2 linked regions of the Gimesia maris genome follow. Each later gene encodes a partner of the first gene's protein in a complex. Links are inferred from orthologs where the notes say so. Each region holds a gene or a part of one and is shown on either strand. Other genes may lie near its edges. The genes, in order: GmarT_RS00445 and uvrB.

Region 1 (15,086 bases):
GTAAGCAGGGTTACCTTCAGACTCGCCTGAGCCATAACAATCCCTCCCTGGATTTTTATTGTGGGGTTTCCACCAATGAGACTAGGTCAGAGGCTCGTCCAACCCCCGTCAGTCAATTATAATGATCAATTGTCTTCTTTCAGAACCAGTCGTGGTTCACAAACCAGGCAATGCCACTTCACAAAGACCGAAGTTCAGTTAGAAATTCTGGGAATTTCACTTTTCAGAGTTCCGGCACTTTTTGTATGTTTCAATCGCCCGACAGCGACCCTCTCAAAAAGAAAGCCACTAGTCCAAATTTCGGCTGGCAGGAATCGTCGGAATGAGTCATTTTGTAACCACAGTGACGATTCGTCCTATTTTCCCGAATTATTGTCTATTTAACGGGTTACGAGTGGCCTTATCTGTTCAATAATCGCTTCAACAGATACAATCCTCAATGTTTTCACAAACAGAAAATTTGACATATTTTTCTTAAGCTACCAGGCGAATTGACCCGAATTCTGAATAAGGCCCCCCACATTCAGAAGCAGAAAACAGTCAGAGGCCGACTGTTTTTTCGGGGCATTGATCAGATAAATTGGAGAGACCCTTGGCTAAGCGAAAATCGGCCAATAACGGCACAGCAGGCAACGGAACCCCGGGCACCGAATCAGACCGCATCGAATATGTCCCCATCAGTGATGTGACGCGACGTCGCTATCTGAACTATGCCATGTCCGTGATCACATCACGTGCCCTGCCCGATGTGCGGGACGGCTTGAAACCGGTACAACGTCGCATTTTGTATGTGATGTATCACGACTTACGACTGATGGCCAATGCGAAGCCACGTAAGTGTGCGAAAATCTGCGGGGACACCACAGGGAACTATCATCCACACGGGGATGCTTCGGTATATGACGCGCTGGTGCGACTGGCTCAGGATTTCAACCTGAGAAGTCCGTTGATCAATGGTCAGGGAAATTTCGGTTCCATCATGGGCCTGCCTGCAGCAGCCGCCCGTTATACCGAAGCACGTCTGACGGGGATCGCGGAACATCTGATGAACGAACTGCGTTATCAGACCGTGGAAATGCGTCCCAACTATGATGGCACACGCGATGAACCGGTTGTGCTGCCGGCCCGCTTCCCCAACCTGCTGGTCAATGGGGTCCACGGGATTGCAGTAGGGATGGCGACCAATATCCCGCCTCACAACCTGGGTGAGGTCATCAAAGCCTGTGTGCATCTGATCCACCATGACGATGCGACCGTGGCCCAGTTGATGAAACATATCAAAGGCCCTGACTTTCCGATGGGCGGCCGAATTGTGACAGACAAGCGGTCTCTCACCGCGGTTTATAAAGAGGGGCGTGGCCCCGTGAAAGTGCGTGGCGAATGGAAGCCCGAACCAGGCACGCGCACGAAAGGTGTACAACGACTTGTCGTGTATTCGGTCCCCTATGGTGTGGAAACCGGTTCACTGCTGTCGGAGATCGGCGGGATAGTTGAGTCGAGGAAACTGCCTCAACTGGTGGATGTGGCTGATGAAACGGATGACAAGAATGGCCTGAAAATCGTACTGGAAATCAAACCAGATGCGGACCCGGAAACCGTGATGGCCTTTTTGTACAAACACACGAATCTGGAGCAGAATTTCTCGGTCAATATGACCTGCCTGGTACCCGATGAATCGGAAGTACTCGTGCCTCGGCGTTGTGATCTGAAAGAAATGCTGCAGTATTTCCTGGACTTCCGGTTTATCTCGGTTCGGAAACGTTTTGAATACCAGCTGCAACTGCTCGAACGGCGGATTCATATTCTGAAAGGTTTTGCGATCATTTTTAATGATCTGGATAAAGCCCTCAAACTGATCCGCGCCAGCAGTGGAAAACAGGATGCCGCCAAAAAGCTGATGGCCAATTTTCCCTTGGATGAAATCCAGACGATGGCCATCCTCGAATTGCAGCTCTACCGGATTTCGAAGCTGGAAATCAACACGATTCGCGAAGAGCTGGCAGAGAAAGAAGCCGAAGCGGAAAAAATTCGAAAGATTCTGGCGTCTGACAAACGACTCTGGAAAGTGGTGGAAAATGAGCTGAAAGAACTGGCCGACGAATTTCCGGAAAAGCGCCAGACCAAACTGGGTTCCTCGGAAGAGATTACCGAATTCGATCCGCAGGCCTATATTGTTCGCGAAAATACGAACGTGGTCGTCTCGCGGGAAGGCTGGATTAAACGCGTGGGACGCCTGAAGACAAAAGAAGGCACACAGGAGTTGGCCAAAACCCGAACCCGCGAAGGGGACAGTGTGCTGGCAGTCGCACCGGGAAGCACGCTGGACCATGTCGTATTCTTCTCGAGTGATGGTGTGGCTTACACGCTGCCGATTGAACAGGTCCCTGTTTCTTCGGGCTATGGTGAACCGCTGTCGAAGCATGCCAGGATGAGCGATGGTGCCGTTCTGGTGGCAGCGGTGACGACAGACAGTCGGTTTACCCCAGAGGACAAAGCGACAAAAAAGCAGCCCCTTCCCACGCCTCACGTTTTGATCGTGACTGAAAAGGGGCAGTTTATGCGAATCTCGTTCAGCCTGTTCCGGACAGCGTCGACCAAAGCAGGTCGCAAATACTGCCGCCTGGGTAAGGATGACCGTGTGGTGTATGCGGGGCTGGTCGAAGAGGCAGAGACCATGTTTATCGCCACCCAGGACGCCCGCGTTCTGCACTGTGAGATCGAAGAAGCCGCCCTGCTCTCGAATGCGGGCAAAGGGGTTAAGGGCATCAGGCTGGAAAAAGGAGACCAGGTGATCGGTGTTCTGCAGCTGACCCGTCCGAGCGACTGCCTGCGTGTGATCAATACCGCAGGCAAAAAAATGACCTTCGGGCAAATGAAATATGGAGTCACTTCACGCGGTGGCAAAGGTGTGAAAACCAGTCAGCGAAGCGGGTTTGCAGAGATCCTCTATCCGCCCATTGAAGTGGTCGACTGGGACGAACTGGGAGACGACGAAGCATAAACTGATCGTATCTCGACTTACGATTCCCTGGATCAACACCTATAATCTCGTTTTCGTTCGCGTTTACAATAGAGAAAAATCAGTAAAACTATTATGGCAACTGCAGCAAAAACAACCGGCGCAAAAAAATATTCGGCTGACGACATTGAAGTCCTGGAAGGGCTGGAGGCGGTCCGTCGCCGTCCTTCGATGTATATCGGTGGCGTTGATATTCGCGGACTGCATCACCTGCTCTGGGAAATCGTTGATAACTCGGTCGACGAATATCTGGCCAAAGAAGCTGATACCATCATCGTCACCCTGCATAAAGATGGCGCTTCCTGCAGCGTGAAAGACAACGGCCGTGGCATTCCCGTCGATAAGCATTCCAAAACCAAAAAGTCGGCTCTGGAACTGATTCTCACGACACTGCATGCCGGCGGAAAGTTCTCTGACAAAAACTATGCCCGCAGCGGTGGTCTGCATGGTGTTGGATCCTCCGTGGTGAATGCGTTGTCTACCGAGATGGTGGCGACGGTTGTGCGCGACGGCCATCAGTACGTGCAGCGGTATAAAAAAGGCAAACCGACGACCCCCGTTAAAAAGGTAAAGCCATTCCGCGGGCATGGAACCGAAATCTATTTCCGCCCGGATGATGATATTTTCCGTCGCGTGCACTTCAACGCCGACACGATTCGTCAGCACCTGGAAGATGTCGCCTTTATTCATGGCGGTTTGAAAATTACGTTCCGCGATGAAGTTAAAAAAGAGACACATGAACTCTCGCATCCGGAAGGGATTCGTGGCTATCTGGAAAAACTGACCCAGGAGCAACAGAAAAAACCTGTTCACGAACAGCTGTTCTTCGCGGAAAAGGAAGATAAAAACATTCGCGTGGAAATGGTTTTAAGATGGACCGACGCCACTGATGAGCAGATTCGCAGTTATGTGAACGGGATCCGCACCCATGCCGGGGGAACACACGAAAGCGGGTTGCGCTCGGGGATCGCCAAAGCGGTCAAAAATTATATGGACGTGCATAACATCAAGCACAAAGGGCTGGCGATTACCACGGACGACATCCGTGAAGGCGTACTCTGCCTGATCTCCGTCTTCCATAATGACCCCATGTTTCAGGGGCAGACCAAAGAGAAGCTGAATAACCCTGAAGTCAGCGGTTTTGTTGAAGGGATCGTCCGACCGCTGCTGGAAACCTGGTTAAATCAGAACCCGAGTATCGCGGATGCAGTCGTAGGGCGGATCGTCCTCGCGGCGCGGGCACGAATGGCCAGTCGCGATGCCCAGAAAGAAGTACGGCGAAAATCGGTCACGAACCGCAAATCGACGCTGCCGGGCAAACTGCTCGACTGCCGCTCGAATAAGCCGGAAGAATCAGAACTGTTTCTGGTCGAAGGTCTGTCGGCGGGTGGTACGGCGGCCATGGGACGCGACAGCCGCATTCAGGCGGTACTGCCTCTGCGTGGTAAAGTTCTGAATACCGAATCGTTGGCCATTTCCAAAATCATGGGGAACCAGGAAATCAAAGACCTCGTGGAAACTCTGGGAACCGGGATTGGCCCGAATTTTGAGATTATGAATCTGCGTTACAACCGCATCATCCTGCTGATGGATGCCGACAGCGATGGTTATCATATCAGTACGCTGCTGCTGACGTTCTTCTTCCGGCATATGCGGGAACTGATTCGTCAGGGCAAGCTGTTTCTGGCCCAGCCGCCACTGTATTGCATCAAGGTGGGTAACGAGAAGCACTATGCCCAGGATGATGCCCAGAAGGAAGAGATCGTCGAATCACTGGGAGCGAACCGCAAGTACGAGATTGGTCGCTTTAAAGGTCTGGGGGAAATGACCGCCAGCGAGCTTAAAGAGACGACGCTGGACCCCAAACACCGCGTATTACTGAAAGTAGATATCGACAGCCAGCTGGAAGCGGACGCCACATTCGCACAACTGTTCGGAAAAGATGCCAGCCTGCGTTATGACCTGATCATGCAGGAAGCGATTGAAGCAGACGACATCGATTATTGATCACGACTGTTTTTAACGGCCGCTATAAAAAAGAGGCGAATCAATCGATTCGCCTCTTTCATTTTTCAGCTCAGACTTGAGTAGTCTGACTATTTTACGGAAGCAGTTTCTGCCGGTTCGGGTGGCAGAGGCAGCTTGCTTTCATTCTTTTCGACTGTCAGGTCGTTTCCGACGGTGATCGTCAACCAGCCATCGTTGGCTTTGATGCCAGTGATGTCCAGGTAGACGGTCCGGTTTTCCAGCTTGGCTTTGACCTGTGAATCTTCGACACGATCCGGAAATGCCTTTTCCATTTTGCTGCGAACCACGCCGGCCCGAGCGATCTGAGAAGCAATCCGTTCTGGTCGAACGACGGCTGATGATTTTACATCACCACGTGTGATGTAAATTTTGTCACCGTCGACTTTGAACTGCAGAGGTACTGTGATAATCTGAGTTGGCACAGCGGTTTCGCCCTGCTGTTCAAAACCACAACGCAGGATCAGATTCAGCGTATTGTCTGTAATCTGCACCCGAATAGGATCGTGATCGTCGAAGGCCAGGATATTGGGTCCTTTATCTGGATCAACGGGAGGTCGTTCCAGTTTGACTTTACGTCCCAGGACATCTTCGATTGATTTTTCAAATTCGGTGATCAGGTCCTGGTCTGTAATTTTACGGCCTTCCAGGTTCATGCGGGAAAGGCTGTTATTCATAACTGATTCATGCAGTTGCACCACAACACTTTCATCGGGAGTGATGGTCAGTGGTGGCGAATTGGCAGCCAGTTCGCCGGTGTCCATCAGCCGGGTGCGAATGTAAAGATGCGTGTCTGTCGAAGCGAAGCTGCGGGCTGTGGGGAACAATCCATTATCCTGCAGACGCTTATTCAACTTTCCGCCGACCTCTTCATTGGCGCGGTCAATGCGTTCGTCAACTTCTTCATCAAAGCGGGGACGAACCCGATCACGCACGCGTTGTGCAGCAATTGCTTCTGCTTCGCCTTTCAGTTCAGCAGTACGACGGTAAGCCATGTTGCGACCAATGCCGGCCAGCAGGGGAATGCCGTCCAGTTTAGTGCTGGCACCGACGGTGGTGTTGTTGGCGGCGACTTCCACCCAGGCAGGCTGAGTTACGAACAGATCACCATCAAAGTTGATTTCCTTGGTACCCCAGATCTGATGATGACCCGATGTGTAAATCGTGGCCTGGCTGGTTGTACCGGAAGTTTCACTGTTTGTAACACCATTCAGTGTTAAATCAAATCGCAGTGTAGAATCGCTGGGTTTGAAATCCACGCCGATTTCGGTGGTTGTGGCCTGATTTCCGGTCACGTATGCACCCAGAATGCAGTCTACAACAGGACCGGTTTCGCAGGTGCTGTCATGGATCAGACGGTTGATGAAGTCTTCAGCAACCATGACCCGCAGATTGTAGTTGAAGTAATTGTTTCGCAGTGCAGTCGTGAGGGGCTCCAGTCCACCGGCCAGTTCCTGACGCAGCAGAGCATAAGCCTTACGTGCTTCGAATGCATTCTTGTTGCTTTGAGTAGCTTCATACTCTTCGAGGTTGCTGACCAGAGTCGTCAGCTGCGTGCGAACTTTACCAGCGTCAATCTTGGTCGCACCTGGTTTGGAATCAGCCAGAAGCGCACGGACGGTTTTTTCCAGGTTCTGGAACTGAGGACGGTTGAAGAATTTTCGCTGCTCGGCATCGGTTAATGCGCCCCGCTCTTCAAATTTCTTTTTGAGCGATTTCAGCAGATCCATCAATTCAACTTCGGAATAGCTGTTTTTCAGTTCTTTCTGCAAATCATTTAGCTGCAGGTAATCGACCCAGCTGTTTCCATTCTCCATGCTATCCAGGTATTTTTTCAGAGCAGCAGCAGCTTTCGCCACTTTGTTCTGCTGTGATTTCAACTGGGCAGCTTTGACGGCAGCGACATCGACTTCCAGTGTTTTCAAAACCGCATCCGCGATTTCCACACGACGCTGCAGGCGGCCGGTGTAGTCAGCGAGAACAGCCTGACCTTGTGCATCCTTGATCTTTGTCTGCAGTGCTTTCAGAGTCTGCTTCTGTTGTTCCAGAGTCTGGTCTGATTCGTAGAGTTTGGCCAGCAGATCACCAACCTGTTGATCCCAAGTGGCCCACTTGCCTTCCAGACCTTCCGGAGCTTCCGAAAGATCTTCCGGAACTTCGGGTGGTAAAATGCCCTGCAGACCCACGTCTGCTTTTTCCGGCTTCTTGTCTTCGACAGCCATTGTGGTTGTGACAACCAACGCCAGGCTGGCTAATCCTAAAACTGCCAAGCCGAGTACACCAAAATATTTCTGGTTCTTTCTGGTTCGGTTTGATTCCTTGAGAAGCATATCTGATCTCACTCCGTCGACAAAGGGATTCGAATAACGGTCTCCACCATTCACAAGAACGCGGGACACCAAAGGCCCTCATTAATGGTAGTAGGGGTGGAAACTACCGTTGTAAAATAATTTATCGTCATTTAGCAGCAGGGAATGTGTGTTGAATTCATACATCCCCACAGCCAATTAACTTTTCCAGTATCAAACTCCGCAAAACCATATCTACATACAGGTTTCAAAAATAATATTTTGAGATTGCAGAATTCCTGTTGTTTTTCATGGCGAAAATCAGGACCGGCGATACTGGCCAGACACCCTATTCATTAAGATCGTCAAAGTCAGCCGGCCATTTTTCAACATACATCATCACACTCTCTCTGCGCAGTCTAGTGGACCCACAAATATTGTGCAATCAACCAAAGCAGCTTGTATTCGCAACATTACCAAAACATGCGAATGTTCACTACTTCTGCTCTCTGAACCTGCTTTTCGTCCTGAAAATGCCTGCGAAAACCCCTTCTTCCTTATACTAAGTGATGCAGATACAAATTCGGGCTGAATAATCAATGGGTTCGATTTGGAATTTGGGAAGCAGGACCGTACATTGGTCATTTCAGATAATAAATCCAGCTCAACGTATAAAAGGACTTTCACTTGGATTTTCAGCAGGTCCTGACGCCGCCTCAATTCGCCGCCGTCTCCCATCACCAGGGACCATTACTGGTACTGGCGGGACCAGGCTCAGGAAAAACCCGTGTTATCACCCACCGGATCGCCTCGCTGATCCATGCGCACGTTCCCGCCCATCAGATTCTGGGAATCACTTTCACCAACAAGGCAGCGGATGAAATGGGCGAACGGGTCAGGCAGCTGATACCCGACTCGCGCGTGGAGATTTCAACCTTTCATAAGTTTTGCGTCAAAATCCTGAGGCGATACGGCAGAGGGGTAGGCCTGGACAGTAACTTCTCGATTTTTGATACGACCGATCAACAACAGCTCATCCGCTTCGTGTTGAATGAATTAGACATCGATACCGTGGCGTATAATCCTTCGACCATCGCTTCGATGATCAGCCGCGCCAAAAATGATCTGATTACCGTAGATCGGTTCGTGGAAATTTATCAGGAATCGGTGGGCGATCATCTGCAGGCTGTCGCAGCTCGCGTGTATCCGATGTATCAGAAACTGCTGCTCGAATCGAACGCGGTTGACTTTGACGATTTACTGCTGCACGTCGCCAGTCTGCTCAAAGGCTCCCCCGAATTACGGGCGACACTGGATGAACGTTATCAGTACATTTTAGTTGATGAATACCAGGATACGAACCTGGCGCAGTATCAGATCATCATGGGACTCTCGCTCAACACACGCAATCTGTGTGTCACCGGAGATCCCGACCAGTCAATTTACGGCTGGCGGGGGGCGAAGATTGAAAACATCCTGCAGTTTGAGCGGGATTTCCCCGACTGCAAAACCATTCGACTCGAACAGAATTTCCGCAGTACCAAAGAAATCCTTCGGGTCGCCGACGATCTGATTTCTCACAATCAGCGCCGCAAAGTCAAATCGCTGTTTACAGAAAACGAGGAAGGTTCGCCGGTCGAGCTGCTCTGTTTTCAGGATGAGCGGCACGAAGCCGACGACATTGCCAGGCGCATTCGCAACGCCGTCGATCAGGGAAAGCAGGAATATACGGATTACGCCATCTTTTACCGGGTCAATTCGCTGTCGCGCGAACTGGAGCTGGCGCTGGCCCGGCATAAAATTCCCTACCAGCTGGCAGGCAGTGTGGCCTTCTATGAACGCACGGAAGTCAAAGATCTGCTTTCCTATCTGAAACTGGTCAATAACCCCGACGATCGCGTCGCGTTCTCTCGCATCGTCAATAAACCACTGCGCGGCATCGGCAAAACGACGCAAAACAAACTGATTCGCTGGGCCGACGAGCGGGGCATCAGCCTTTTGGAAGCCGCCCATCAGGCAGCAGACTGTCCGAAGCTTTCTAAACGGGCGGCGACCATGGTGGCACGGTTTGCCAAAATGATTAACGGATTTTCAATGGCCGACTCGGGATCCGTCGCGCACCTGATGGAAAATATCATCGACAGTACGCGAATGGTTGACAGCTGGAAAGAAAGTCCGGACGAAGCGGATCAGCAGCGGATTGCGAACGTCAATGAATTACTCTCCACTGCCAAAAAGTATGATGACATTTATGGTGAAGAAACCACGCTGGAAGGTTTTCTGGAAGTCAGTACGCTGGCCAGTGCAACAGACCAGCTGGATACTGACGCGGGGCGCGTGACGCTGATGACGCTGCATGCGGCGAAAGGCCTGGAATATCCGGTGGTGTTTATTGTCGGTGTCGAGCAGAACCTGATTCCCCATGAACGGGTGCTGCGTGAAGAATTCCGCGACGGACTGGAAGAAGAGCGCCGCCTGTTTTTTGTAGGGATCACCCGGGCCGAACAGAATCTGTACCTGACACAGACACGCGAGCGCTCCATGCGCGGCCGTCCCTGGAGAACCATTACCAGCGACTTCCTCAAAGAAATCGATGTGGAATTCAACGATCAGTCGACTGATGAACTGTTCGAATCCCGTTCGCACTTCGATGAATTTGTGGAATCGGTCAAGCGAGGCGAGATTGACACGGCCGCTTTGAAAGCAGCCAACCCGGAACGTCCCCTGCTGATGACCGGGGCAGATCTCCTCAAGGATGCGCCCCAGGCTGCAGAAATCCCGCAGGGATTTTCGGTAGGTATGCGAGTCAGACATCCGCGGTATGGCGTGGGAACGGTAATGGGCATCAGTGGTTTTGCCCGCAAACGAATGGTGAATGTCCTGTTTGACGATGCCGACGAACCACAGACCTTTGTCGCCGCACATTGCCCCCTGCAACCGTTAGGATTGCGCTAACCCGACACTGCTTCAAGCGGATCACGTCTGCTTGCCGATAAACCCGATTGGCGCCTGCCATTAATTCTGTGGAAGAATAAACTGGTAGTGTCGCAGTCTTTTCTCACTTAAACAGACTTCGGGTTCTCTCATGCCGCCACGTAAACGACCACCGGCGAATTCCAGATTCCAGGTCCGCAAACCAGCCGACCCCGGTGTGCATCTGGAACCCTTTCTGCATTACCTGGAAGCAGAATGCGGGATGGCAGTGAATACCGTCTCCGCGTATCGCTCGGATATCGTACAGTTTCTGGACTGGTACCGCATGCAGAAACCGGTTCCGCTGAGTGAAGTGGATCTCGCTTTTCTCTCCGGCTATCTGCAGCATCTCAATCGGCGCAAACTGGCGGCAACAACTGTTTCCCGACACCTGGTCACGCTCAAGCTCTTCTTTCGCTACCTGGTGCTGGAAGGCGTGCTCGCCGAAAGTGTCGCCGACCTGTTGAACTCGCCTAAGCTCTGGAAATACCTGCCGAAAGTTCTCAGTCCGGAAAAAGTCAATCAACTGCTCGCTGCTCCCTGCCGCCAGGATCGCTATCCGCTCCGCGACCGGGCGATACTGGCGATGATGTATGCGACCGGCTGCCGCGTGACAGAGATCGTCACTCTGCCTTTGAACTCGGTGAAGCTGACGGAAGGCTATGCCCGCTGCGTGGGAAAAGGAAACAAGGAACGCATGGTGTCATTAAATCCGGTCGCGGTCGCTGCAGTGGAAGCGTACCTGCGGCATGAACGCCCCGTGTTGACAAGGCGCAATACAACAGAACAGGCGCTCTTTCTGAATCGGGGAGGCAAGCAGCTGTCGCGGGTCATGGTCTGGAACATCGTCAAGAAAAATGCGGCACGAGTGGGCTGCAGTAAAGAAGTCAGTCCACATACACTGCGTCACAGTTTCGCGACACACATGATGGCTGGCGGAGCCGAGATCCGCGCGTTACAGGAACTGCTGGGACACGCCAACATCCGCACGACCCAGATTTACACGCACGTCGATCACAGTCGCCTGAAAGCCGTGCATCAGATGTATCATCCGCGTGGCTGATTAAAACGGGTCCATCAGTTTGCCATCGCCGCGATTCCCCAGTTGCTCAAGCAGTCCGGGGTCAATATTTTCAGAAATGAAGCGAACCGAACCGTCTCCCAGTCCGATGTGTGCACCGCCGACATGATAACTGCCAAACCCGCCGACGTTTAACAGTGGATCGATGGGAGCTTTTTCCTCTTCCTCTTCTTCAGAAGTGGGATAATAGGAACCTCCCCAGCCGCCTCCATATCCAGGCAGATCTCGATTAATGGAGCCGGTATTCCGCAGACTGGCGCGCGTTCCGGAGAGCCAGCCGAGGTTGGTATCATCATAGAGATGCTCGCCGATAAAGATAGTATTGCTGCTGCCGTCGGTGATTTGATCATAAGTAATGCTACTGTTTAAAAACATGACTCCCGAGTTGTTCACGTCGATCGGTGCTTCATCGGCGTTATAACAGGCCGCGTAGTTTGTCTGAAACAACGGGAGATTATCATCGATGGGGACTTCCATAATGGGCCCTTTGGGATCGGAAGGGCAGCTTAAAAACGAAATCGGTCTTTTGCGTACTTCGTAATTGGCCTCGGCGTACACACTCTGTTTGAAGTCAATATGCCGATAAACAATCGCCTGCTCCAGAAACGGCATAAGTCCGCCGAGCCAGCCCATGTCATAACCTTTGGGTTCATTTTTGACAGGTCCCGTCTGGTTGTAGACCCCTGCGGGCAGGACCTCGAACGCCATTTCGTAGTTTTGCAGCGCCAGGCTGATCTGCATCAGATTGTTTTTACACTGCGTACGTCGGGCCGCCTCGCGTGCCTGTTGTACGGCGGGCAGCAGTAGCGCAATCAGGATCGCGATGATTGCTATCACAACCAGCAGTTCAATCAGCGTGAAGCCGCGACGCTGCAGACTCTGGTAATATCGGGGGGTCTCTTTTTTCATCATCTGTGTTTCCTGAAACAATAATACCAACTCATTTAAAATCAGGTAAATTATAAGGACGGATCGCTGACCCGTTCAGTGTGGTCATAAAATTATTTTTTTTGTTCGGGTAATCGTATCAGTCTGATTCTCAGGATATTTCACTCGTGCCTGGATCGACAGTCGACGTTCTGCTTCCCCGTCACCTTCCGTTTTCAATACAATTTCAGCGGAAGCAGCATAGCGGGTTCCCAGTTCTTCCGGATCAATCTGCCAGACTTCCCCCTGGTATTCGGGATTCGTCAATCGTCGCTGTGCAGCGCGCTCCAGAGCCGACTCGACAAGCCAGTCTGCCTGCACCTGCAACTGTTCCTTCAGCATTTGCCGTCTCTGCATTAATGTCGATTTCAGCAGGGAAGCCATCACCAGTGAAATCAACAATAGACAGATCATGACAATGACTAACACTGCCCCCTGGCGCGTTTTTTTCTTCTGAGTTCCCATTTCTGATTTGTAGACGAGACGCATATGTTTGATCCTGTCACTCGGTTTTTTTTGTTTCTTTTTCTGGTTGTTTCAGCTTCAAATCCGCCAAACGATAATCATGGCCGATGGTGGAAATGATGGATAATTCCTGAACAGCCGGCCTCCCGGATTGATCTGATTTACTGTAGTTTTTACTCAATACACGCTGTAATGGATCGGGTTCTTCAATGGAAATTCCTGCACGATGCAGTCGCTGCTGTTCAAAAAATTGAGCGTGACTCCCCTCCGGCAGATAAAAGACATCACGGTGCGCTACTTCACCCTGGCTGGTGACCACTCGGAAGATCTGATGCTGGTCAATGCGATACGTCACACTCCGTTTGTCCGGCTGTTGAAGCGTGATTTCTGTGCCCCCCTCTGCGGGAAGCCGGACGTCATCGGCGGCATGGATGTCCGCGCGAAACAGATGGGAAAAGCGCTGGAACGAAGATCCCAGCCAGGCGGCTTTACTGGTTTCCCGTTCAGCGCGGAGTATGGTATGCATGGTCGTCATACTGATGCCCATCAGCACCGAGGCGATGCCCATGGCCACCACGACTTCCACCAGAGAAACCCCCGGGGGACAGCCATATTGTCTGATCGAAATAGTAAACCCGCGTCGCTGCATTACTGCTGTTCCTTCAGGCAGACCCACGAAGTGAGACTTACCGGCATTGCTCTGATTCCCTGCTGGTTTTTCCAGCCCAACTGGATCTGAATTTTTTTCATCTGCTTGACATCAGTCGCCTCACTGATTTTGATTTGCAACCTGGCATCAGGCAATTGCCTGACTGCACTTTCCGACAAGGCGAATTTATCCACGATTGACTGCTGTACCTGATCGTATGGTAAAGCGACCACGCGTTCCATCAGATTTTCCACTTCTACGATCGCTATCTGACGGCGTTCGGTCTGCCTGCGTTCACGATGCACCCAGTAGATCGCTGGCACCACAATCATGGAGACTGTCATCAGCAGCACGCCGGCCACCATCATCTCCACCAGAGTAAATCCGCGCCGTCGACATCGACGTGATGCGTCACGACTTGAACAGGCTCTCTGATTCTGATTTTGATTTCTCACGTTTCAACCGTTTTCTGAGGTTAAGACAGGGCATGCATGATGGTTACCAGTGGCAAAAACAATCCGATGACGAATATTCCCACTAAACAGCCCACGCTTAGAATAAAAGCAGGTTCCAGATATTCCCGTATCAGTGCCAGGCGATAATTGATGCGCCGCTCAATCCCTTTAGCAATCGCTTTGAGTGCCCAGCTTAAGTTGCCCGCCCGCTGCGCTGACTGTAACAGACGCACTTCACTGGGGGTCAGCAGACTGTAGTCATGCAGTGACGTCCAGCAGTCGTTCCCTTTATGAACATCTTCCAGGATCGCGTTAAAGCGGGCAGACAGATATGGATTTTTTGTGGTATGTGACAGGGTTTCAAATGCCCCCAGCAGGGGACGTCCTGATTCAGTAGTGATATGCAGAAACCGTAAGACATCTGGCGCAATTAAACGGGGATAATAACGCCCGGAAATAAACCGGGGACGCCAGCCATTTTCCAGATAGCCGGTATGGCGAAACCTGAGATACATGATCAAGAGAAACAGGAATCCTGGAAGAATCCACAGAAAGTAATTAACAACCAGATCCGAAGTATGAATGATCGTCACTGTCAGATCCGGCAGTTCCATATTGAAGTCATAGAAAATTTTTTTCATCTTGGGAATGATCCAGTAACAGATAAACATGAAGACATTTGCCATGATGAGAAAAACGGTAAGCAGATAAATTCCGATGCCGGGGCGCAGGTAATCCCGTTCACTGCGTTGCTCGGCACACACTTCTGCCGCCAGGGAAAGTGCCGAAGGCAGTGTTCCTGACTCGGCTCCCGCTTTGACCAGAAAATACGCATTGGCAGGAATGACATACGGGATTTTCTCAAGCGCTTCTGCCAGGGGAACGCCACTGCGCAGCAAGTCCACCAGCCTCATGATCTGATGACGCCAATGGCCTCGAATGTCCTTCCCGAACGTTTCCAGGACGTCGATTAACGGAAGCTGCTTGTCCGCGGCGATCGCCAGAATCCGCAGTAATGCCACCTGTTGAGAATAAGAAACACGCCCGAAGGATAGAATCGAACCGAGTGATGACGAACGCCTTACGTTGCCATAAATTCGATTCAGATTTTCAAAACGGGATTTCTTATCCATGAGTCTCTTAACTCGCCAGCGGTTCTCAACGTAAAAGATTTGAAATAAGTGATATCAGGACTCTGGCTGAT
Region 2 (15,075 bases), 3.0 Mb from region 1 along the record:
GCGTGCCTGCGACAGGATCGGGGCCTGTTTTTTGCCCAGAAATCTCCAGAGACCTTCCATTACGCGGGCCAGATTTCTGGCGACTGGCAGAGGGACTACTTTCTTAGGTGGAGGATATTCAGCCAGTTCCGCGATGGTGGAAATAAATTCGCGCTTACTGACCAGTGAGACATCTGTGATATTGTATGTCTGGCTCAATGCGTCTTCGTTGAACAGAGCCAGGAATATGGCATCGACCAGATGTTCGACATAGGTATTATTCATCAGCTTTTCGGGGCTGCCCAGGTACGCGAATCGACCGGATTTTAATCTCTCCAGGATACGGGGCAGAACCGTCCGGTCACGGGGACCATAAATGAATCCCGGACGCAGAACGGTATAAGGGATGGAATGCTTCCGGAGCAGTTGTTCGGATTCAATTTTGCTCAGTGTATATCCATCGATGCCGGCAGCGTGGGGCGGCTCTGTTTCGTCAGTGCCATAATGATCGCGGGCTTCGTAGACTCCCAGCGAACTGATGTGAATCAAATGTCTGATCAGGCATTGTTCTTCGAGTGCGGTCAGCAGATTTTCTAAACCTCTGACGTTGGTATTTCGATATTCGTCGACACTTCCCCAGTCACCTACTTTGGCTGCCGTGTGGACGACGATCGTGACACCTGTCAGGGCATCACGCAGTGAGTTTTTATCGGTTAAATCACCCTCAATCAGCTCGGCGTCGAATTCTTTCAGGTACTCTGCCTGATCGAGAGAGCGAACCAGTGCGACTGTTGGTATCCCCGCCTGTCGTGCGCGTTGAATGACATGGCTGCCAACCAGACCTGTTCCCCCTGTCACAAGCAGTTTTTGTTCCGATTGAACGGTCATGTTTTTTTTCCTGATTCAGATTGGGTGTCGTCGCGAATTGAACAATTCAGAATGATTCCGTTTGCAGCCGGGCGATGATCTGTCTGGAACGTGGCCCCTGCCCCTGGAACCGAAATGTGCGAGCCGTTTGCGAGGAGTGCTCGATATTGATTTGCAGGAGATCGCCTGGAAGGACGTCTCTGACTTTGTCGGCCCATTCGATCAGACAGACACCGTTAGAGTACAGCAGGTCATCGGCTCCCAGTTCAAGAAACTCATCGGTATCCCGCAGGCGATAGGTGTCGAAGTGATACAGGGGAAGCCGTCCCTGGTATTCCTGGATCAGGACAAAGGTCGGGCTGGTTACTTCAGCCGGATCGACGTCGAGTGCTGTGGCAATCGCCTGAACCAGGCGGGTTTTGCCTGCTCCCAGGTTACCATTTAACGCGATGACCGTTCCCGGGGTCAGATATTCGGCCAGCTTTTTCCCCAGGCGCTGTGTATCGAGTTCACTGGTTGACTCAAAGGTCCATTCAATTTCAGATTGCAACGAAAATTCTCTCGATAAAGTTTGATTTTGAATACTCAATGATTCTGATGGTATAGCTGGTTTTCGTAAATATCACAATACAAACTGTTTAATGCGGAATCAGGAAATAAGAATACAGCGGACTGTCCGGCTCGGGCGATTCGCATTCTGGTCACCTGCCCGATAGAATACCTGCTGACTTCTGAATCGAATTCCTGCCTTGAAGCTTTCCTGAAAATGTCTCACGCCTATCGTAGTCTGATTTGTCTCACGCTCACTCATATCATTGTTGATGCTTCAGCAATTGTAGTTGGTCCCTTGTGGGGAGAAATCGAACGTGTTCATTCTTTAACGGAAAATGGTCTGTTCCTCGTACTGACCATCCATGCGCTGGCATCGTCACTGGCACAGCCCGTGTTCGGATACATCCGTGACCGATACCCGATCAAATCCATCTTGTGGCTCGGGCCACTTCTGGGGGCAGTGATGATGCCGCTGGTCGGACCGGCAAACAGTGTCTTTTTTCTGTGTGTGGCTTTACTGCTGGGGGGTATCGGCATCGGTTCTTTTCATCCGGAAGCGGCAGTGGTCGCAGGTTCCCTGATTCCGGAACGACGTACGCGAAGCCTGTCGCTCTTCATGTTTGGTGGCGCGATGGGGCTGGCGGTCGGGCCGATTATCTGCGGTGCGATCGTTTCCACGTGGGGCCTGTCGAGCGTCTGGATACTGGCGCCGTTGTATGCCGGACTGATTCTTCTGCTTTACAGGATTGGAAAACCACCGGCGGCTTTGTTTGAGCGGGATCGAAAACAAAAATCGCAGTCTCTGTCACAAATGCTGGAGGGACGCGTACTGTTAGCGAGCTTTCTGTTTATGGTCTGCTCACTCAGGCTGGTTCCCAATATGGCGATGGATAAACTGATTTCTTTCATTCTGAAAGATCAGGACATTTCTGCATTTCAGATCGGTTTGATCCAGTCTGTCTTTTTGTTTTCGGCCAGTGCCGGGATGTTGTTGATGGCATTTCGCTTCAAATCCGGTCATGAAAAGCTATTCATGATTGTCTGTCCTCTGCTGGGCATTCCCCTCATGCTAGTACTGGGCTGGGAAGGATGTCCGATCTGGTTGATGACGCTGTTGCTGATTCCCAGTGGTCTGATCTTGTGGGGCACGAGTCCCGCGATGGTCTCTTATTCGCATCAGCTGTTCCCCAAAGGGGGAGGTGTCGCGTCTGCGATCACGATGGGGATGGCCTGGGGCGGAGGTGGCATGATTCAGGCAAAGATCACCAGTCACTTTGTCGCGCTGGGGATTCCTCAGCGGGCATTCCATGCGATTATTCCCTGTCTGATACTGGCAGCGGTGGGGGCGATGCTGTTGCCGGCGTTGCCCTCTGTTGCAGAATCAAAAAAGGAAGTTGTCGAAACCGTGTGAGGGAGGCCTGGTGCACGGCCTGAACCGTAGACGTTTTGCCGTTTTTAGATTTTTTAAAAAAAATTGTGAGCAGAATCAGTAGATTCGGGTTCTACCAGGGTCAATTGCACAAGATATGGTATGAGAAGGTCAACAGGTCAGAATATTCGCTCAAAATGATCGATTCGCTGGACAGCATGATGGGACGCCACTAAGATCCGCTCACTCAAGTGATTTGAAAGTTGAAAACACAAATCATTTGAAGTTACTGTAAATGATCAGTAGCAGACGGACCGAAGGAACGGACCGCGAAAAGAGAATGGATTCTATTTCTAAACGTTCGACCAGGGGGGATTTTCATCCGCTCGAACGCACTTCGAATGCGAATCTCTACGCAAGTCGCTTCCTTCCATCCGCTGAATCTGGGGAATTCCCGTTATACCCCAATTGTTTTTTGACCGCACAGGAAGTGCACTGAAGTGAAGGATGGATTCGATGTCTAAAAAACCCTTGATTGGAATTACTGGAGACTTTCGCCCCGAGCAAAAAGAGTCTCAGGCTTTAAGCTGGTTCTTTACCGGATACTATGATTCTGTAACAGACGCCGGTGGTATTCCCGTGATGATGCCTCCCCTGGCTGATGACGATGACCTGAAACAATTTCTGGAACAACTGGATGGCCTGATTCTTTCCGGTTGTGCGTTAGACCTGGATCCGATCCGTCTGGGATTTGAAAAACACCCTGCTTCCCGCGCCATGCCTTTACGCCGCGAAGACTTTGATCGTCGTGTCTGTACAATGGCAATGGAAATGAAAATGCCCCTGCTGGCGATTGGTTCGGGAATGCAGCTGATGAATGTCATCAGTGGCGGCACACTGCATCAGCATGTGACCGAAGATGTTCCTGGTGCCATGTATCATCGTGATGGTGTGGAAGCCAACCTGCGTCATATTATCAATATCGGACCCGGTACCCGCGTTGACAAAATGTACGGTCCAGGTGAAATTCGTGTGAACAGTCAGCATCATATGGCTGTGAAATATGTTTCAAAAATGTTTGTTGTTTCGGCAACTGCTCCGGATGGTGTGATTGAAGCCATCGAAGTTCCCGATGAAGACTGGTTCTGCGTCGGCGTGCAATGGCATCCCCAGAATCATTCCGCTTCCGCTCTGGATATGCAGGTCTTCGAAAACTTTCTGTCTGCCTGTGAAGAACCCGAACCACAAATTCTGCAAATGCCTGTCCGCAAAGCTGCGTAACCCACAGCTGGATCACCGGCGGTGTTCCTGGTTTTTGAGGGTAACCGGGAGTCGCTTCTGCTTTGTGTCCTTGTAATACGAGGAACTCGAAATCGGCAAGTCATTACGGCTTGCCGATTTTTTTCTTTAACGGCCAGGTAATCGGAAAATTTGAACTTGTACCGGTTAATCTGACGATAACGATAGTATCAACCTCCAAAAGAGCGGGAACTGACGACGAATTTGATTCGATCCCGTTTCGAGAATATTCTGTAACCCGCAATGAGAAAACGATTTAATGCTCTTCTAGCGTTCGTTTTCCACGACTGAGCCCGAAAAAATCTTATGACGACTGCCCAATATAAGGTCGACCTCAATCTATACAGTGGTCCATTGGATCTGCTGTTATACCTGATTCGGCGGAATGAACTGGACATTCTCGACCTGCCTGTCGCCTCCATTACGGCTTCTTTCAATGACTTTCTGGATGTACTGGAACTGATTGATCTGGATCTGGTGGGTGATTTTATCCTGATGGCCAGTACATTGGCCGAAATTAAAAGTCGAATGGTTCTACCGCGTGCGGAAGAAGAAGAAATCGCGGAAGTCATAGATGATCCGCGCAGTGATCTGATTCAACAGCTGCTGGAATATAAAAAATTCAAAGACGCGGCCAATGCACTTGAAGAACATGCTGCGGAATGGCAGGAGCACTATCCCCGACTTTCTGATGAGCGTCCCAAGTCGGGTAAAGATCCTTCAGAAGACCTGATTAAAGAGGTCGAATTATGGGACCTGGTCAGTGCCCTGGCACGTGTTGTCAAACGTAAGGAAGTGGAAGAGCATTCCAGTATTACGTATGACGATACTCCCATTTCTACCTATGTGGAACGAATTGGTTCTCGTGTTCGTGTCGAGCAGCGCGTTACTTTCAGTAGCTTCTTTGAAGGTGAAAAAGTTCGCAGTCGGATTATTGGTATCTTTCTGGCGATTCTGGAATTGTTACGCCATCACCACTTCCGGGCAGATCAGCCTGTCGAGCATGGAGAAATCTGGGTGATGCCTCCCCTGGAAGATACAGCGGAAGCAATCGAATCTTCCCCGGATCAACAGGCGACTGAGGAACAAGCAGACGTTACTGAATCTGTTCCTGAAGCTCAAATACAGGCGGAATCACCTGTCGAAGACGAATCGGAGCCGGAAGTGTAATCCGTTTTCCAGGTGTCCTTTTGTCAGAGTCTCCCTTCTTTCACTGGAGTACCCTCAGACCCTTTCTTAATGGTACGCCGACGTTCTACAATACTACAGACTGAGAGTCTATTTTTCGTCTGAGTGCCCTGTCGTTTTTTACTGCAGGGGCTGAACCTAGAGACTGAGAGCGAGCATGTCTGTGTTTCAACTGAAGAGTGAATTCCAACCCTCGGGCGATCAACCGGCAGCCATCGCAGGACTGGTTAATGGAATCAAGGCGGGTAAATCGGATCAGGTTCTGCTGGGGGTGACTGGCTCTGGTAAAACCTTTACCATGGCGAATGTCATTGCCGAACTGGGCCGCCCTGCCCTGGTCCTCTCGCATAATAAAACGCTGGCTGCACAGCTTTATTCCGAGTTCAAGGAATTCTTTCCCGAAAATGCCGTCAGCTATTTCGTCAGCTATTACGATTATTACCAGCCGGAAGCCTACATTCCGCAGCGTGATATTTACATTGAAAAGGATGCATCCATCAATGATGAGATTGATCGTCTGCGGTTACTGGCGACCAGTGCCCTGGTCAGCCGTCGCGATGTGATTGTGGTCGCGAGCGTGAGCTGCATCTACGGTCTGGGGTCTCCCAAAGACTATCTGGAGATGATGATTCCTCTGCGGGTAGGGGAAGAAATCGATCGCGATGAAATGCTGCGAAAGTTGATTGATATTCAGTATGACCGAAATAACGTTGAATTAGCACGGGCCAAATTCCGGGTACGTGGGGACGTCGTGGAATGCTGGCCCGCGTATGAAGAGTTTGCCTTCCGAATCGAGTTCTGGGGGGATGAAATTGAGAACCTGGCGATCATCGATCCGCTTACCGGCGAAGTGCTGCGTACTGTCAAAGAAGCCTATATTTATCCGGCTAAGCACTTTGTTCTGCCCCAGGAACGGATTGAGTCAGCAATTCAGGAGATTCAGACGGAGTTGGATGAACGCATCCAGGTCCTGCAGAGCGAAGGGAAACTGCTGGAGTCGCAGCGATTGAGTGCGCGAACCCGCTATGACATGGAGTTGCTGGAAGAAGTCGGTTTTTGTCCGGGTATCGAGAATTACAGTCGAGCGCTGGCGGGCAGAAAGCCAGGCTCTCCTCCTGATACACTGCTGGACTTCTTTCCGGAAGACTACCTGTTATTTGTGGATGAATCCCACGTGACCTGTTCTCAGGTGCGGGCAATGTATGCCGGCGACCGTTCCCGGAAAACGAACCTGGTCGATCATGGATTTCGTCTGCCGATGGCGCTGGATAATCGGCCCTTGACGTTTGATGAATGGAACGCCCGGAGAAAACAGACTGTATTCGTATCTGCAACCCCGGGAGACTGGGAGCTGGAACGCGTTGAAGGTGAAGTGGTGGAACAGGTCATTCGTCCGACCGGGTTGATCGACCCCGTGATTCGAATCGAACCTGCACGGGGGCAGGTACCTCATCTGAAAGAAGAAATTCTCAAGCGGGTTGCCGTCAACGAACGCGTGCTGGTGACGACCTTGACCAAGCGACTTGCAGAAGACCTGGCATCCTATTTTCAGGAAGAGGGGATTCGTTGTGCCTGGATGCATTCGGAACTGGATGCGTTTGAACGCGTGGAAATTCTGCGTGGCTTGCGAGAGCAGAAATACGATGTGGTGATCGGAATCAATCTGTTACGCGAAGGCCTGGATATTCCCGAAGTCTCACTGGTGGCGATTCTGGACGCGGATAAAGAGGGGTTTCTGCGAAGTGAGACCAGCCTGATTCAGACGATCGGCCGTTCCGCCCGACACGTGAATGCGGAAGTGATTCTGTATGCGGATCGTGTGACGCCCAGTATGCAGAATGCCATGGATGAGACTGAGCGGCGGCGTGCGATTCAGAAAGAATATAACCGGGAACATGGGATTACTCCCGAGTCGATCAAAAAAGCCATCAAGCGGGGGATTGAAGAGGAGATCGAAGCACGCCAGTTTGTGCGGGAGTCGGTAGGATTTAAGGATGAGTCGGAATACATTACCCAGGAGTTTCTGGGTGAACTGGAGCAGGAAATGCTGGCAGCAGCAGAAAAACTGGAGTTCGAACGGGCTGCCCTGTTGCGGGATCGGATCGATGATCTGAAAAATCAACGGGGGAAAACGGGAGGCCAGGCTCAGAAAACTTCTTCACGCTCCGGGAAAAAAGGAAAACGTCAGCGGAAAAGACGGTAAGCAAACCTGGTCGGAATTATGAAAACTTCGCATTCAGTGCCATCCCTGTATAAGAGGTGGGATGGGCGGCGACTTCTGCTGGCGTGCCAGTCACAACGATGCGGCCCCCTTCTGCTCCCCCTTCCGGTCCCAGGTCGATAATGTGATCTGCTGCACGAATCAGATCGAGGTTATGTTCAATCAAAATGATCGAATGCCCTGCTGTCAGCAGATAGTGAAAGCAGTTTAATACAGACTGAATATCCAGGGGATGCAGGCCGCGCGTCGGTTCGTTCATCAGGAACAGGGTTTTATTGCGGCTGCTGGTATTCAGGTAGGCAGCCAGTTTCAAACGCTGACACTCCCCGCCTGAGAGTGTGGGGAGAGGCTGGCCCAGAGGCAGGTATCCCAGGCCGACGTCTTTCAGCTGTTTCAGTTTTTTCTGTAAGGCCGGCTGACCTCGAAAAAACGGAAATGCTTCGTCCACAGTCAATTTCAGGACCTCTGCGATGTTCAGTTTTCGATACTTGATTTCCAGCAGTTCCCGCTGATACCGTTTGCCGTGACATTCCTGGCAGTCCATTGATATATCTGCGAGAAACTGCAGGTCAATTTCGATCTTTCCCGTTCCTTTGCAAACCGGGCAGCGACCGCCAGACTTGCTGTTGAAGCTGAAATGTCCCGGGGAAAGATTACGGAGCCTGGCATCAGGTGTCTGGGCGAAAATCGAGCGGATGTCGTCAAACAGATTCAGGTAAGTTGCCGGGATACTGCGCGGATTCTGACCTGTGAAAGAGTGGTCGAGTAGAATGACTTCATCGATCTGCTCCGCGCCGGACAGGGACTGGCAACCATCAGCAAGGGGGCTGGTTCCCGTTTCGGAAAGTTCAGCAGCGAGGAGAGGAAACAGTGTCTGTTCGATCAAACTGCTTTTCCCGCTGCCGCTAATTCCGGTTACAACGCTCAATTGCCTGAGCGGAAATTTCACGGTGATGTTCTGCAGGTTATTTCGGCTTGCATCGGTCAGCGTGATCCACTCTGAGGTCGGCTGGTCGGGTACTGATTTCAGGGCCCTGTTTTCTGCTGTATTCAAGAAGCGACTGGTTGGTGAGCTGTTGCTCGCAAGCAACGCTTCCAGTGGACCAGAAAAGATGACTTCTCCCCCTGCCCTTCCTGCTGCAGGCCCCAGTTCAATTACATACTCTGCAGCACGAATGAAGGCGGCATCATGTTCGACAATGAGCAGTGTGTTGTTTAACTGTCGCAGTTTCTGCAGAACGGTAAGCACGCGATGGCTGTCGGCAGGGTGCAGTCCTGAGGAAGGCTCATCCAGTACATAGAGGGTGTTGACCAGGTTCGATGATAATAAAGACGTAAGCGCGGTTCTCTGGATTTCCCCACTGGAGAGTGTAGAGCGTGTTCGATTCAATGTGAGATAGCCCAGCCCCAGTTCGTTCAGCAGGGAGAGTCGTTCCCGGATCTCACGTAGCAGGGGAGCCAGTGGTTTTGTTTCTGTTGCTGTCAGTCCTTCCGAGAATTGTTCCAGCCAGGCGCCTATCTGCTGGATCGGCTGTTGGCCCAACTGATCAATATTAGATCCATTCACGCGAACTGCTAAAGCAGACGCATTCAGGCGGCTGCCCTGGCAGTGAGGGCAGGTTTCTGCAGAACGGCCTCCGGATGATTCTATTGAGATCAATCCTGATCCCCCGCAATTCGTGCAGACGCCGCTGGGGCTGAAAAAATTAAAGAGCTGAGGTTCGGGTTGAGCGAATTCCCGCTGACATTGCGGGCATGACATGTCAGCTGAAAAATCAAACCGAAACGATTGCCGCTGACCGATTTGAAAAGGAATGCCTGTTGTCTGGCCGGAAAGAGGTTCCATCACCAGGAGGGTGACCTTCCCTGCTGATTCATTGAAGGCGAACTCCAGGCTTTCCAGAATCCGCGAATCATCGAATGATCGAGTGGAAAGACGGTCGAGAACAACCAGGATTTCATGTGTATTCGTGTCGAATTGAGATAGCGGTTCAGTCAGATCATCTGAGAGCTGGTATTCTTCGTGATTCAAAATCACCCGATTGAGTCCCTGCTGTTTCAGCTCCTGCATGATTTCAGGGGATGAATGCTCTTCTGTCGTAACCGGATAACAGATTTGAAAACGCAGGTCTGTGGGTAAGGTTTTAATAAATGCCAGTACGGTTTCCGGTGATTGTGGAGAGATCGGGATTTCGCAGTCTGGACAAAAAATCTGCCCTGAAGCGCTAAACAGAAGTCGCAGGTAGTGCTGGATTCCCGATTCAATACCAGCGGTTGTCTCCAGGCCTCTGGAGGTAAAGTGGCGCTGACTGGTATTCTGCCTGAGGGCAATAGCTGGAGGGATTTGCGTGATCTGGTCCGCATCGGGTTTCGGGAGCTGGTTTAAATACTGTCGGGCCGAGGGAGAAAGTGTTTCCAGATACCGTCTCTGGCCTTCAGCGTAGAGCGTGTCGAAGGCGAGGCTGGTTTTGCCTGACCCGCTGACGCCGCAGACTGCGATCAGTTGATTCAAGGGAATATCAAGATCGATACTTTTCAGGTTATGAACCCGAACTCCACGCACCTGAATCATTGACGAAGGATGTTGGAAAGCAGTCTCGTCTGGCAGATGTGTAGTCATGTGCTGTCAGTTTCAGGCAGCGTCAGAAGCGTCCAGGTAGTTGCTGATCCGGTTTTTGGGAGAAAGACCGGGAGCAAAATCCTGTTCTGATCGTTCGAGCCGGTACTGCAGGACATAGGCATCTTCGCCCGCATCTTCGAAGTAGTTTCGCAGTACGGAAACCGCACGGAAATCCATTTTGCGGAAGAACAGCTGGGCAGGCAGGTTCGTTTCTCGCACTTCCAGAGCGATCTCGCGACGGCGTTGCTGCGAGAGCTTATCAACCACGCGTTGTACCATCTGGCGGCCAATTCCCTGCTGACGGAATTCAGGAGCGACGGCAAAGTTAAGCACCTGGATCATCGATTTATGAAGTTCATAAATCATGAAGCCGACGATCTGGTGATTATGCTCGGCGACCATACCGATGCAGTTTCGCTGTCTCAGGCAACTGAGGAAGTATTCTTCAGACCAGGTGTATTCAAAACTTTCTTCTTCAATTCGAAGAACTTCTGGCATGTCTCGGCGGATCAGCCAGCGAATTTGAACCATTAAGTCCTGGTTGGGGGGTTGATTGAGACTCATAGTCGCCTTCCTGCTACTGATAAGTTCTTCAATAAGTGCCGGGATCTGTTGCTTTTTTCATCCTGAAATACTGCATCAGTCCGGAGTTAATGTGAATCATTTAGGGTTGGATCAGGCGTCGAAACAGGTGATCATGATAATGGATGTGATTCAGGGATTAGGACGCCTAGAATCTTGAGGTTGATTCGCGAAAGTTATCAGAAGTCGAAAACGGCGCACAGGGGAATTTTTTGTTTTTTTCAAAAACTCATTGAAAACAGGTGGTCATGTCGCATTCAAAAAAGTCTAAGCGCAACGTCATACTGAGCCTTGAATACTCTCAACAGGGATCAACCAACGCCTAAAATCTCTCAGCCTTTTTTGGGCAGAGGCATCCGTCGTTTAATGAGCAGGTGATTAATGACCTCTTCGATTCCGGTCAGGGCCTGGATACGTTTGGTGATATCCGGGCATTCGCCGTCAAACTCCAGAACGCCTTTGAGGCAGACACCGTTTTTTGTGCGGTGTACGACCAGAGAGTTCAGGCAGACGTCAGAATCTTCCGTGAGTGCATGCTGGATTTCACATTCCAGGGAATGAGCGGCATTGAACTGCATCGGGGCGGATCGTGCGGCTGTCTTTGAGGGGATACGATTTGTTTCGTGGGCGAGCGTTTCGTTTTTCATTTTGAGTTCCTTTACCACCAGTAAGGTTCGGTCCATCCTTCCAGATTTTTGGCGGAATTGTCATGTTAAGCGTCATCTTAACATTCAAATTTGAAACTTATAGATGAAAAACAAAACTTCTTTCTAATTTGTGAAGAAAGGGTTGTGAATGGCCGGTAAACAGACGACCGTGTCATTTTGACGTGGTAATTGTGCAGAGCGAATAAGGGATATTATTGATGGTGTAGATTGCTTCCAGGTAGTAGGCAATATGTCCTTTGTCTGGTTTGTTTATTTTAGCCAAGTATACAGATTCGTTTGCCGAGACCTCGGTGGCGGTCCATTTTGATTGTCTAAAGTCTTTGTTATCTGACTGTGCCGTCCACAATCGTACCTGGGCAGGTTTGCTGGAACTGGTGAGCTTCAGTTCATAGTCTTTCGAGTTGTCCCAGTCGAGTTTAGGGAGTTCTTTACCAGTGGCAGCATGAATGAAGAATGCCGCCAGTGTCTGTAGAGCGTATTCCACTCCATCCCCCAGGTCATGACCGGCGTTGGGGACCTGAAGAACGTATTTTGGGCCTACCAGGTCTGACCAGTAAAAACGCATGGCGTCAACCACCCAGTAGGGGTCATTGGTGCCATTGATGAGCAGCTTGGGAAGTTTGAGCTGCTGGCGATATGTGTAAGGGTCCATCATCAGGCGCAGGCGTTTTTCTCGATCCGATTCCTCGCCTTCCACGATCAGTCCTTTGCTCGTGTAATCAATGATCTGTACGCTGTATTTTCCCCAGGTATTGATCTGATGCTTCATCTGGTCGCGAAAGTTGAGTGTATCAATCACGATCGGAGCGGTGGCGATAATCCGTTTATCAACCACGGGAGTGAGCCAGCTGGTCCAGCCACGTTTCGAGGCTCCGGTAATTACGAAACCGTCGATGACCAGGTTCCGTTTTTCCAAAGCGATTTCCTGGATGGCATCCATGGCTTTGACAGCACTTTTAGCCATCGGGAATAGAAGCGGCCAGTTTTCATCACCCGTTTTCAAATAGCGCAGCCAGGTCTCGGTAATCAGGTCATCTTCTTTCTTACCGTCAAACAGCGGCTGGTTGGGGACCTGTGTCAGTAGAGCGACCCGGGCGCCGGTTGTTTTGGCCAGCAGGAAAGCAGGTTTTAACCGTTTTTCATTGGGCTGACCTCCATTGCTGCCACCCGTAACAAACAGCAGCACTTTACTGTTAATCTGGACGTTCTCCGGTTCGAAAATATAAAGCCAGTGTTTCCATGTCATCCCCTGCCAGGTTTGTGAAGTCAGTTCCACCGGATACGCGGTGACACCTTCATAAGAGAAGGAGTCATGGATTTCCCATTTATAGGCAGGTTCTTCGCGTTCGATATATTTGAAAAACGCGTCAGGAATCTGGCTGGCCGCTTCTGGCCTTGCGGGAATATTCGTATGCTCTGCTGCATAAGATGTAACGGATAAAGAGAGAGCCAGCAGGGGGAGAACTATTTTGAGTCGCATCTTATTTGTTCCGTGTATCGGTGTGGAGAATAACTGGCAAATTGCTCATGACAGCATCGAACAATGAGATTATTGAATGCACTTTCAGGAGATGATTGACTATGGCTATCGAGATTATTTTGTTTTCAGATCAATCTTGTTCAAGTCTGCAGCCTGTCCCTCAACTGCAGTAACCCGGTACTCTGATTTATCTGGGTTGGAATAGCGACCATTCAGAAGATCTTTTTCTGAACCAGGGCCCTTTTTCATCCATTTGAACGTAAGAGTATATTCTCCCGGGGGAACACCATCCCCCGAGACATAGGTGCTGACAAAAACTTTGCCGGAAGCATCGGTTGCTCCCGAGAGGACGCGGTTATCTACTCCTCCATTAATGGGATGGCAGGAGACCGTAACGCCTTCTTCTGGTTTTCCATCAACTAATACTCTTCCTGTTAAGGGAACTGTTTTTGCCCTGGGGCCCCCTTGGGGGGCAGAATCGCCGCATCCAAAAATAGTAAATATGATACAGAGTGAAAGGAGATTATTTACTGATTTCGTCCCAATCATTTTATGAGCTACGTCCTTTTTGCAACTAACTAGTGGTATGCCATTGAAGTACCTCGCCCCGGAATAAACGGCTGTGTCTGAATTCACAGGGCGAGGACAATAGATGACGGTTCTAGATGTGTCATCCTTCACATGTGTAAATGAGAACTTAAGGGAGGCTTAGAATTCTCCGATCGTTTCACCGCTGGCCCGGCTTACGAGCGAAGCGAATATAATTCCTGAAAGGTTCTCACTGAGAAATCGGACCGAACCATCTGCCAGTAAAATATGTGCACCCCCGACGTGGTAGGAGTACAGTCCGGCAGCGTAACGATTGGGATCGCTGTGCGATGACTCGGAACGGGCATTGGAACAGTTGATTGCGCAGGGGCCCCGGTCAGATGTACCATCAAAGAGTCTGCCAGTTAATTGCCATGTCCCGTTGAGTGGATCAGCCCAGGCACCTCCGCCAAACGCTGCCTGGAACTGTGCTTCGGGGTCTGAGGAAGCCACTTGAACCCCTTTACGAATCAGATTATTCCGGTTTGCCAGTTCGCCTGTTAAGATGGTATTGGAAGCACCGTCGGTCATATCTCTTAGTTTACCTCCCGATCCTCCCTGGTTTGCACTGGGGACGCCTGCAACGGCGATTATACCTTCTGCCCATCCATTCCGATCACTGCCTGACAAGCCTACTGCTGCCAGAAACTCATCCTGGACGACGGTAGTGCTAACATAGTCAATCGGACCTGCGTTGGTTAAGTTCAACGCCTGAGCGGGATTGAAATCTGTACCCCCGGCTGGAATAGAAACATTGATTCGATTGCCACCGCCTGGAGAAGAGGGGCAAACATAGCTGGGGATGAATGTTTGAGTCGCGGCTGTATTGGTTGCAGTCCAGCAGTTGGAATTAAAATTGTATAAGTTGTAAGTATTCGCCTGGTCAACGTAAGGGAGAATCGCAAGCCCCCAGCTGTTTGAGGTCATAAGCGCGCCCGTCGATCCATTTACAGCGAGTATCGCTGGCATGGGAAATCGCGAGTATGTGTCATGGTAGTTGTGAAAAGCCAGCCCGATCTGCTTCAGGTTGTTTTTGCAGGTGGAGCGGCGTGCGGCTTCCCGAGCCTGCTGCACTGCGGGAAGCAGTAGCGCAATTAGAATAGCGATGATGGCGATGACGACAAGTAGTTCAATCAGAGTGAAGCCTTTTTTGAAGCGCGCATTTGGTTGCATCTTTTATCTCCTTGGTCACATCGGAATTAGTTGGCTGAGATGGGGATAATTATCGTAAGAATACTTCTCCAGTTGACGGGTAAAGTAGTTAAACTCCTTTAATAGAAGTTCCGAATGTACGAGCAAGAATTTGCTGTATTGATATATAAGTCGATCAGCCTGTCGGGCTGCAGATCCTCTTTGCTCAAACGGTTGGGGAGATGAACGGGTAACGATTGAGTTACTATCAGGATACCGAGGCAAATTTACAGAATCCATATCATTGTGTAGGAAATAGGTGAAAATACCAATTTTAATTTCTGGTAAAAGTGAAGTGAAATAATGGTTGATTTTGGTGTTGGATGACAATCCTGGTATTTGAAGCTCAGGGGGCCTGTTCGGGGGCACGGTCAGAAGAAGTTGTTCAATATCCTGCGGAGCAGAGCCATACATTGAGGGCCATGCCGAAGTGACCTGCGTTGTGCGGTTTGTGTAATATTTACAAGCCGG

Evidence for each region.
Region 2: the proteins of GmarT_RS00445 (region 1) and uvrB are in contact, whole or in part, in a crystal structure (PDB 7EGT), measured with the Thermus thermophilus proteins. The link is inferred for Gimesia maris from one-to-one orthologs. Residues at the interface, in WP_096412145.1 of Thermus thermophilus: His654, Arg656, Phe657, Gln666, Asp668, Glu669, Lys680, Arg681, Leu682, Ser683, Lys685, Tyr686, Ala687; in WP_096411307.1 of Thermus thermophilus: Glu23, Leu25, Arg26, Asp27, Gly28, Glu29, Arg30, Phe31, Arg55, Glu326, Asp327, Phe328, Glu379, Ser382, Gln383, His398, Gly400, Arg401.

Annotation. Positions count from the first base shown.
Region 1 is NZ_CP042910.1:104,124-119,209, reverse strand. The notes cover bases 7,694-10,653. They hold GmarT_RS00445 (ATP-dependent helicase), read left to right. Parts: upstream 7,694-8,019; coding sequence 8,020-10,287; downstream 10,288-10,653. Other genes in these bases: xerD (site-specific tyrosine recombinase XerD), read left to right, coding at 10,418-10,653. In the rest of the region: GmarT_RS00465 (hypothetical protein), read right to left, coding at 1-35; GmarT_RS00460 (DNA gyrase/topoisomerase IV subunit A), read left to right, coding at 593-3,001; GmarT_RS00455 (DNA gyrase/topoisomerase IV subunit B), read left to right, coding at 3,095-5,026; GmarT_RS00450 (hypothetical protein), read right to left, coding at 5,116-7,443; more of xerD, read left to right, coding at 10,654-11,368; GmarT_RS00435 (DUF1559 domain-containing protein), read right to left, coding at 11,369-12,298; GmarT_RS00430 (hypothetical protein), read right to left, coding at 12,380-12,802; GmarT_RS00425 (PulJ/GspJ family protein), read right to left, coding at 12,816-13,427; GmarT_RS00420 (prepilin-type N-terminal cleavage/methylation domain-containing protein), read right to left, coding at 13,427-13,882; GmarT_RS00415 (type II secretion system F family protein), read right to left, coding at 13,903-15,015. UniProt on the Escherichia coli protein: A helicase with DNA-dependent ATPase activity. Unwinds DNA duplexes with 3'-5' polarity. Translocates on single-stranded DNA with 3'-5' polarity. Initiates unwinding more efficiently from a nicked substrate than double-stranded DNA.
Region 2 is NZ_CP042910.1:3,149,430-3,164,504, forward strand. The notes cover bases 4,986-7,934. They hold uvrB (excinuclease ABC subunit UvrB), read left to right. Parts: upstream 4,986-5,411; coding sequence 5,412-7,457; downstream 7,458-7,934. Other genes in these bases: GmarT_RS11750 (segregation and condensation protein A), read left to right, coding at 4,986-5,236; GmarT_RS11760 (excinuclease ABC subunit UvrA), read right to left, coding at 7,474-7,934. Also shown: GmarT_RS11730 (NAD-dependent epimerase/dehydratase family protein), read right to left, coding at 1-867; tRNA (adenosine(37)-N6)-threonylcarbamoyltransferase complex ATPase subunit type 1 TsaE, read right to left, coding at 914-1,396; GmarT_RS11740 (MFS transporter), read left to right, coding at 1,613-2,809; GmarT_RS11745 (gamma-glutamyl-gamma-aminobutyrate hydrolase family protein), read left to right, coding at 3,284-4,048; more of GmarT_RS11750, read left to right, coding at 4,373-4,985; more of GmarT_RS11760, read right to left, coding at 7,935-10,095; rimI (ribosomal protein S18-alanine N-acetyltransferase), read right to left, coding at 10,108-10,659; GmarT_RS11770 (hypothetical protein), read right to left, coding at 11,010-11,324; GmarT_RS11775 (PhoPQ-activated pathogenicity-related family protein), read right to left, coding at 11,497-12,825; GmarT_RS11780 (hypothetical protein), read right to left, coding at 12,940-13,461; GmarT_RS11785 (DUF1559 domain-containing protein), read right to left, coding at 13,534-14,586. UniProt on the Escherichia coli protein: The UvrABC repair system catalyzes the recognition and processing of DNA lesions. A damage recognition complex composed of 2 UvrA and 2 UvrB subunits scans DNA for abnormalities.